2 regions of the Pseudomonas allokribbensis genome follow, and region 1 is predicted to be linked to the other one. Evidence: predicted binding sites of a transcription regulator. Region 1 holds the regulator's gene; the other holds the start of a gene.
What was found. Region 1 encodes FliA, which starts transcription of late flagellar genes. Its sites were predicted from a motif close to CTAAAGTTTNNNNNNNNNNNGCCGNTAA; they were not measured.
Positions count from the first base shown of each region.

Region 1 (4,578 bases):
TCGCTGATCAGATCGCTACCGGCCGCAGCCGCTGCCGGAGCAGCCGATGCAGGCACCGACGCAATCGCCGATTCCAGCGCATCGACGGCAAAGTTGCCCTTGCCGTGCAACTGATCGAGCAAGGCTTCGAATTCGTCGTCGGTGATGTCCGAGCTGTCGCCCACCGCCGGAGCAGAAGGTGCAGCGGCTGTCGGTGCCACGGCGTCGGCCGCGAACTGGCCCTTGCCGTGCAACTGGTCGAGCAGCGACTCGAATTCGGCGTCGGTGATTTCATCGCTGGCCGCTTCATCGGAAGCAGGCGCAGCGGCAGCCGCCGGGGCTTCGGCTTCGGCCTTGACGGCGTTCAGCGAGTCCAGCAACTGTTCAAATTCGTTATCGGTGATATCGCCCGAATCGCCTTCGACGACCAGTTCTTCGATCATCTCGGCAACAGGCGAAGCCGGGGCTTCATCCGCCGATTGCGGTTCAGCCAGACGCGCCAGGGCGGCCAGCAGTTCCGGGGTTGCGGCAGTAATCGGGCTGCGATCGCGGACTTCGCTGAACATGCTGTTCACCGCGTCCAGCGCTTCGAGCACCACGTCCATCAGTTCTGCATCTACGCGACGTTCACCCTTGCGCAGGATGTCGAACACGTTTTCGGCGATGTGACAGCACTCCACCAGCTCATTGAGCTGAAGGAAGCCGGCGCCCCCTTTTACAGTGTGGAAACCGCGAAAAATTGCGTTGAGCAGATCTGCGTCATCCGGACGGCTTTCCAGCTCGACCAGTTGTTCGGACAGTTGCTCAAGAATCTCGCCGGCCTCAACCAGGAAATCCTGAAGGATCTCTTCATCGGCGCCGAAGCTCATTAATGGGGTGCTCCTACAGGTCTAAAAACCCAAAAAAACTCAAAATCCAAGGCTGGATAGCAAATCGTCCACATCGTCCTGACCGGACACAACGTCTTCTCGTTTATCGGCATGAATCTGCGGACCTTCACCCTGCGAGAGATGTTTTTGTGGATCTTTTTCAGCGAGCATTGCCGCACGGTCATGTTCGATGCCCGCAAAGCGGTCCACCTGACTGGCCATGAGCACGAGTTTGAGCAGATTGCTTTCGACTTCGGTGACCAACTGGGTCACGCGCTTGATCACCTGACCTGTGAGGTCCTGGTAATCCTGGGCCAGCAGAATGTCGTTGAGGTTGCTCGACACCGCGCGGTTGTCCGCGCTGCTGCGTGCCAGAAAACCGTCGACCCGACGCGCCAGCTCGCGGAACTCTTCAGCCCCGACTTCACGGCGCATGAAACGTCCCCAGTCGGCACTCAATGCCTGGGCTTCGTCAGCCAGGCCATTGACCACCGGCGTGGCGCTTTCCACCAGGTCCATGGTGCGGTTGGCTGCCGCTTCGGTCAGCTTGACCACATAGCCCAGACGCTCGGTCGCATCAGTGATCTGCGACACTTCCTCGGCCTGCGGCATATGCGGGTCGATCTGGAAGTTGACGATTGCACTGTGCAGTTCGCGCGTGAGCTTGCCCACTTCCTGGTACAGGCCACGGTCACGGGTCTGATTGAGCTCATGGATCAGTTGCACAGCGTCGCCGAACCTGCCTTTTTCAAGGCTTTCGACCAGTTCGACCGCGTGTTTTTTCAGAGTCGACTCGAAGTCGCCCTGTGAAGATTCGTTATGCTCCATAGCTCCCCCGCGCGTCATCAGCCGATGCGTTCGAAAATCTTCTCGATTTTTTCTTTCAGCGCCTGAGCCGTGAAAGGTTTGACCACGTAGCCGTTAACGCCGGCCTGGGCCGCTTCGATGATCTGCTCGCGCTTGGCTTCAGCAGTCACCATCAGCACTGGCAGGTGCTTGAGTTTTTCATCGGCGCGCACGTGACGCAGCAGGTCGATACCGGTCATGCCAGGCATGTTCCAGTCGGTCACCAGAAAGTCGATGCTGCCGCTGTTGAGCACCGGAATGGCAGTGGTGCCATCGTCGGCTTCAACGGTGTTGGTGAACCCAAGGTCACGCAACAGGTTCTTGATGATCCGCCGCATCGTTGAGAAGTCATCAACGATGAGGATTTTCATGTCTTTGTTCAATTCGACCTCCAAGCAGTCTTAAACGCGCCCAGCACCTGGACGCGCCATTTCAATCAATCCGGCAAAGCACTCGATGACTGTCTGGAGCACAACAGAGCAAGACCGGTGCCGTTCACCACCGCACCAGCCTCGTTCGCAGCGTCCCCACACTGCCTTCAGCGCGCTCGCCACTCCCCCAAACGCCCCCGCAAGCGGGCCGCGCACTGGCTGTGTAACTGGCTGACCCGCGATTCACTGACGCCAAGGACTTCACCGATTTCCTTGAGGTTCAGCTCTTCGTCGTAGTACAGCGCCAACACCAGTCGCTCACGCTCCGGCAAATTGGCAATCGCGTCCGCCAACGCAGCCTGGAAGCGCTCATCTTCCAGATCGCGCGACGGCTCAAGATGAGCACTTGCGCCATCCTCGTGCAGCCCTTCGTGTTCGCCGTCCTGCAACAGGTCGTCGAAACTGAACAGTCGGCTGCCCAGGGTGTCGTTCAAAATCCCGTAGTAATCGTCGAGACTCAATTGGAGTTCGGCCGCAACCTCGTGATCTTTAGCGTCACGGCCGGTTTTAGCTTCAATCGAGCGAATCGCGTCGCTGACCATACGGGTGTTGCGGTGAACCGAGCGCGGTGCCCAGTCCCCCTTGCGTACTTCATCGAGCATGGCGCCGCGGATCCGGATGCCCGCGTACGTTTCGAAACTGGCGCCTTTGCTGGCGTCGTATTTGGTCGAGACTTCGAGCAGGCCGATCATTCCGGCCTGGATCAGGTCTTCGACCTGCACACTGGCCGGCAATCGCGCCAGCAAGTGGTAAGCAATGCGTTTGACCAGTGGCGCGTAACGCTCGATCAGCTCGTACTGCGCGTCACGTGCCGACTTCTTGTAGAAATTCATACCGCTGGCGGTCATAGCACAGGTCCTGCCGTTTGCTGCACGAGGCGCTCGACGAAAAATTCGAGGTGGCCGCGCGGATTGGCGGGCAGCGGCCAGGTGTCGACCTTTTGCGCGATCGCCTTGAACGCCAGTGCGCACTTGGAACGCGGGAAGGCTTCATAGACCGCACGCTGCTTCTGCACCGCCTTGCGCACGCTTTCGTCGTAAGGCACCGCACCGACGTATTGTAGGGCGACGTCGAGGAAGCGATCCGTGACCTTGGTCAACTTGGCGAACAGATTGCGACCTTCCTGCGGGCTCTGGGCCATGTTGGCCAGGACGCGGAAGCGGTTCATGCCGTAATCGCGGTTCAGCAGTTTGATCAGGGCGTAGGCGTCGGTGATCGAGGTCGGCTCGTCGCAGACCACCAGCAACACTTCTTGCGCTGCGCGAACGAAACTGACTACCGAGTCACCAATACCCGCAGCGGTGTCGATCACCAGTACGTCGAGATTGTCGCCGATGTCGCTGAACGCCTGAATCAGACCGGCATGCTGGGCCGGGCTCAGGTGAACCATGCTCTGGGTGCCGGAAGCGGCCGGCACGATGCGAATCCCGCCGGGGCCTTGCAACAGCACGTCGCGCAGCTCGCAGCGGCCCTCGATCACATCGGCCAGGGTACGTTTGGGCGTGAGGCCCAGCAGAACGTCGACGTTCGCCAGACCCAGGTCGGCGTCCAGCAGCATGACCCGACGGCCAAGCTCTGCCAGCGCCAGGGACAAGTTCACTGACACGTTAGTCTTGCCGACGCCACCTTTGCCGCCGGTCACCGCGATCACCTGTACGGGATGCATGCTGCCCATGTTATTTCTTTACCTTGTCTTGCATAGACGGAGGCCACATTACTGGCTGCGCGTTCACAACCGGAACAATGCATGGCAGACCATCGATGTAGGTACAAAAACTGTTCATTACCTCAGCCAACCTGCTTGGTGGGACTGTGGTAGATATCAGCGAACATGTCAGCCATGGCTTCTTCGCTGGGTTCTTCCTGCATTTGCACACTGACGGCGCGGCTGACCAATTGATGACGGCGCGGCAGATGCAGATCATCCGGAATCCGTGGGCCGTCGGTCAGGTAGGCGACCGGCAGTTCATGACTGATCGCCAGGCTCAGCACTTCGCCAAGGCTGGCCGTCTCATCCAGTTTAGTCAGGATGCACCCGGCGAGCCCGCAACGCTTGTAACTGTGATAAGCGGCGGTTAGAACCTGTTTCTGGCTGGTGGTTGCCAGTACCAGATAATTTTTCGACCGAATGCCACGACCGGCCAGGCTTTCCAGCTGCATGCGCAGTGCCGGATCGCTGGCCTGCAGGCCGGCGGTATCGATCAGCACCACGCGTTTGCGCAGCAGTGGATCCAGCGCCTGCACCAGGGACTGGCCCGGGTCGACGTGGGTCACCGACACATTGAGGATCCGGCCCAGGGTTTTCAACTGTTCCTGAGCACCGATGCGGAAGCTGTCCATGCTCACCAGCGCAATGTTCTGCGCGCCGTACTTGAGCACGTAACGGGCGGCCAGTTTGGCCAGGGTGGTGGTCTTGCCCATGCCGGCAGGACCGACCATGGCAATGATCCCGC
Region 1 covers NZ_CP062252.1:1,774,892-1,779,469, reverse strand. Annotated here, with positions in the region: gene IF199_RS08165 (chemotaxis protein CheA) at 1-848, opposite strand, end outside; gene IF199_RS08160 (protein phosphatase CheZ) at 888-1,676, opposite strand; gene IF199_RS08155 (chemotaxis response regulator CheY) at 1,694-2,065, opposite strand; gene fliA (RNA polymerase sigma factor FliA) at 2,233-2,973, opposite strand; gene fleN (flagellar synthesis regulator FleN) at 2,970-3,800, opposite strand; gene flhF (flagellar biosynthesis GTPase FlhF) at 3,914-4,578, opposite strand, start outside.

Region 2 (4,578 bases), 1.3 Mb from region 1:
GGGTTGCCAGCATGATCGTAGATCAAGGCTGACAGCCCGCTGAGCGAGAGATGACAGATCTGTCAGGATCAGCGCACCTTGAACCGGCCCATGATCGCGCCGACCCGGCTGTTGGCTTCCAGCAACTGTCGGGTGTTGAGCTCGCTGGCCTGACCACTTTGCACCAGTTCATCGACCATGTGACGGATCTGCACCATGCTGCGGTTGATCTCTTCGGTGACGGCGCTTTGCTGTTCGGCGGCGGTGGCGATCTGCGTGCTGAGGCTGTTGATGTGGCTGACCGAGCCGGCCATCTCGTCGAGGCCGCTGTTGACTCGCGCCGTGGCGTCGGCGGCCGACTGGCAACTGGCCTGGGTGTTTTCCATGGCGCTGACCGACGAACTCACGCCCTGGGTCAGGCGGGTCAACATTTCGTTGATTTCCGAAGTGCTGGCTTGGGTGCGAGCGGCGAGGGCGCGCACTTCGTCGGCCACCACCGCGAAGCCGCGTCCCTGCTCACCGGCGCGGGCGGCTTCGATGGCGGCGTTCAGCGCCAGCAGGTTGGTCTGGCCGGCAATGGCGCCAATCACCCCGAGAATCTCGGTGATGCGCTGCGCGTCCTGTTGCATGCTTTCGACCTTGTGCGTGGCGCTGGCCACTTCGTCGATCAGCGCGACCACGCTGCTCGACGCTTCGCCGACCACCACCCGCGAACGGTCGGCGTTTTCGTTGGCGCGCTGGGTGAAGGCGGCGGTTTCGGCGGCATTCTGCGCGACGCTTTCAGCGGTCGAACTCATCTCGTTGATCGCGGTGACGGTCTGGTCGGTTTCCGAGGCGTGGCGCAGCAGAATCTGACTGGTGTGCGCCGACGTACGTTGCAGGTTGTCGAGGCTCGAAGCCATGGCGCCGGTAGCCTGGGTGACTTCGCCGATCATGTTTTGCAGGTAGGCAATGAAGGTGTTGACCGAGTGACCGATCGCGCCGAGTTCGTCTTCGGCGCGGATGGTGATGCGGCGTGTCAGGTCGGCATCGCCGCTGGACAGCAGATCGATGTTGGCTTTCAGGGCCTTCATGCGCTGGATCAATTGGCGGATCGCATAGACCTGCCACAGCACCAGCAGGATCACCAGCGGGATCTGCAACAGGCTCAGGGTGCTGAGCACGTCATCGCGCTGGGCGGTGATCAACTTGGTCGGCAGGGCGGTGGCGAGGAACCAAGGCGTGCCTTCGATCGGGCGCATGAAGAAGGTGCTGGCCTCGCCGTTGTTGTCGAACTCGACGCGCTGGGCCTGATCACGTTGCTGCAAGCCAGCCTTTACCTGACTCGCGAAAGGTGAACTGCCAGCCAGCTCGCTGATGTTTTTCAGCACGATCGGGCCATTGATGCGCGAACTGTTGCTGATGATTTTGCCGTCGGCCTCGACGATCAGCATTTCGGCGCTGAGGTCTTTTTCCTTGCGCGCCACCAGGTCGTTGAAGAAGCCCAGCGTCACGTCGATGGTCGATACACCCCAGGTCGTGCCGTTCTTCTGGATGGCCATGGCGCAGTTGGTGCGTGGCTCGGCGCTGGCATCGTCTTTATAGGCGGCGGCCCAGGCGCATTGGCCGCGCGGGGTCTGCAGGCCGCCCTTGTACCAGCTCTGGTCGTAATAGTTGGGCGCTGCGTCGCTGTTCCAGAAGGTGTTCACGGCGAGTTTGCCGGAGCTGTCGCGATGCCAGAAGGTGCTGAACTTGTTGCGTCCCGCCTCACGCTGACCGGGCAGTGGCCAGATACCACCGCCAAATACTTTCAATTCACCGTACTGGTCCACCAGCCCCGGCAGCACCGTATCGATGGCGGCACTGTCGAGCAGCGGGATGGTCTGGGTGATGCTGCGTTGCTGCGATTGAACCTTGTTCAGTTCGCCCTGGATCTGCTCGGCGACCTCGGCAATGCGGTTGAGCACCACCTGCTCTTCGGTATGACGCAGTTTCGGCGCGACCAACTGGCTGATGCCTACCACGGTCAGGACCGACAGCAACAGGATAAATAGAACCAGAAACAGCGTGTAGCGAGCCTGAATGGTACGGAATGCGGGCATGGAGACCGGTCCTTGAGCAGCGTTTCTTATTAGGGGCGAGGAGTAAAACAGTAGGGGTATCCCTTACGTATCGTCGCGGCGCGAGGAAGCTTTAGGTACTCACGTGCTAAAAAGTTTTGAAACGCTGACCGGCAAGTAACAGATCCGACACATGCAAACTAACCAGCCCGTTCGTTAGAGTAAAAAGCCGATTTTCGCCGGACTGGCCAAGCGGCTCTGGCTCAATATCTGCGGGGCTTGCAGTGCTTTGTATCGAGAATGTACAAAATTTGTAAAAAAGTGAAAAACAGATTGGTGACATCAGTTTGCCGGCCGATACTCCGGGCAACTCAAGACGTTCCACAAGGATATTTTCATGTTCTTTTCGCAAGGAGCACGCTCATGACCGTTGGTTATACCGGCGCGTGGCAGCCCAAGGCAGGTTTGCTGGTTCGAGATGCAGGGAGCTCGGGCAAACCGGTTTCTCAAAGCGTGAAGGTCAAGCAGATGCTGGCCCTGGTCGGCAACGACCCCACCGTTCTCAACACGGCGGAAATGGACAAGCAGCGTTTGCACAAGAACATCAAGGGGTTCGATCCGGAAAACGTCACTCCCAAGCAATTGGGCAAACTGACTGACTTCCTGCGCAGCCGGGGCCTCATTTCCGAAGTGACCTCGATGACGCTGCTCAATGCCGGTGACAAGTTCGATCGCTTCGGCATTCAGAAAGACCCGGATGCCAAGTTCAATGCGCTGGAATATTTCGCCACGCAACTGGACACCATCAACAACAACAGCCTCAAGGGCAACAAGTACGCCAATACGTTGATCCCGGAGTACAAGAAAGCCATTTATGTGCTGCAGAGCCTGAAAACCTACGGACAGGGCGGTGAACGTCCGCCTCCGACCGACAAAGGCGTCAGCGCCAAGGCTTGATCGCGTAAAACCAGGCCCTCCGATGCGCAGGGCCTGGGCATTCTTGCGTTACACGGACGATGATGGCTTGGCAATGAGCGATTGCAGGTCGTCATGCAGCCGCTGCATCTGCGGGCAAATCAGCGTCAACGCCGGTGGCCTGGCGCCACGATGAAACAACGCCAGCCAGCCAGCTCCTCTCTCATCCGGCACCAGCCCGGTGAACACGAATCCTGCCGTCGTCAGCAAGTGAAAAGCGCTTGCGAATTCCTTTGCCAGCCTGAGCCTGACTGAAATGAGCCAATGCGCCGGCAGTTCCTGCAACTGCTTGAGCAAGCCGCCATCGATCTCTTTGAAAATGCCTTCATACCGGTTCAATTGTTGTTCCAGCTGTACCGGTTCGCCCACCCAGGGCGCGGCCTTGTCCTGTGTTCCGAACACGCTGCACATCTGCCTCATGAAATCCCGGCAGCTTTCGGGCCACGGCTGGGTCGGGAGCGGACGTCGGTTATCGTCGACAGGCGTGTAACCGATGACCAGCGATTCCCGCGCCGAGGCATTAAATGGAGACGGGACATGGTCGGGCAGCCATCCGACACTCTGAAAGCCGAGACTGGCTGCCATGCGCTGTGTGTAGGGATGGCCGGTGACCTGTTTGATCGTCACGCCCCGGTATCCCAACGCTTGCGCATGAATCAACAGCTGCCGTCCCAGGCGAGTAGCAATGTTCTGACCTCGGGTTTCGGGGGCAACCACGCTCAATGCCAGCTCGGCGATGTGCGATCCCTTGGCACGAATCAAGGTCGCGTGTCCCAGCATTTGATCTTCGGCGACGGCGACCAGAGAGTGCCAGCGACCCAGCGCATGGTTGCGATCGATCATGCAGGGCAGATAGACGTGAGGCTGGGCGTAAAGATCGCCGTAGGTTTTTCGGAACAGATTGCTCACGGCAGGAGCGTCGCTGTTGCGGTAACTGCGCAGGGTGACTGTTTCCATCAGCGCTGTTCCATGGGCAGTCTGTCGTAGACGCGCAGATCCAGCACGCGCTGGCGTTTGCCGGAGCGCGGATGGCGTGACAGTTCCTGAACCGTGCAGCAGTGAATCACCACGTCCAGCAAGTGATCGGCATTGAGTTGTTCGATCAACGGGTAGTGTTCAATCAACGCGTGGTGCAGCCTCCGGTCGGTGTCTGCCGAAGCAGGTTGCACAGCGTCCGGAGCCCATTTCAGGCGCAGGATATCTTTCGTTCCGGCCTGTTCGATCACCAGTTGCCAATCGTCACTGCCGGTGAGGCGTTGCACCGTATCGCCGATTTCATCGGGCAGCAGTGTCAGGACTCCCACTCTGACTCGCTGGCTGTCGGCGCTGCGGCCCATCAGCGCGAATTTGCGCGCGGGCGTTCGCTCGAGTTCTCGCCAACAGGCGCGGTCGCCGACCGGATAACGAATCAGCGGCATCAACCGCCGGGTGAGATTGGTCATCACCAGGCGGCCTGTGCGATCGCATTCTTCGATTACCTCACCGGTCTGTTCGTCGAGGATTTCCAGCACGCTGTGGCCCTGCGCCATCCGGTGTTCACCCAAGGCGCAGTCGCGATGACTGGCGCCGATAAAGCCGGCATCGA
Region 2 covers NZ_CP062252.1:3,089,908-3,094,485, forward strand. Annotated here, with positions in the region: gene IF199_RS14120 (methyl-accepting chemotaxis protein) at 69-2,060, opposite strand; gene IF199_RS14125 (hypothetical protein) at 2,442-2,975, shown strand; gene IF199_RS14130 (GNAT family N-acetyltransferase) at 3,024-3,950, opposite strand; gene IF199_RS14135 (phenylacetate--CoA ligase family protein) at 3,950-4,578, opposite strand, start outside.
Region 2: IF199_RS14120 (methyl-accepting chemotaxis protein) is a predicted target of FliA. The motif match lies at 2,128-2,155, and genes of this name have one in related genera.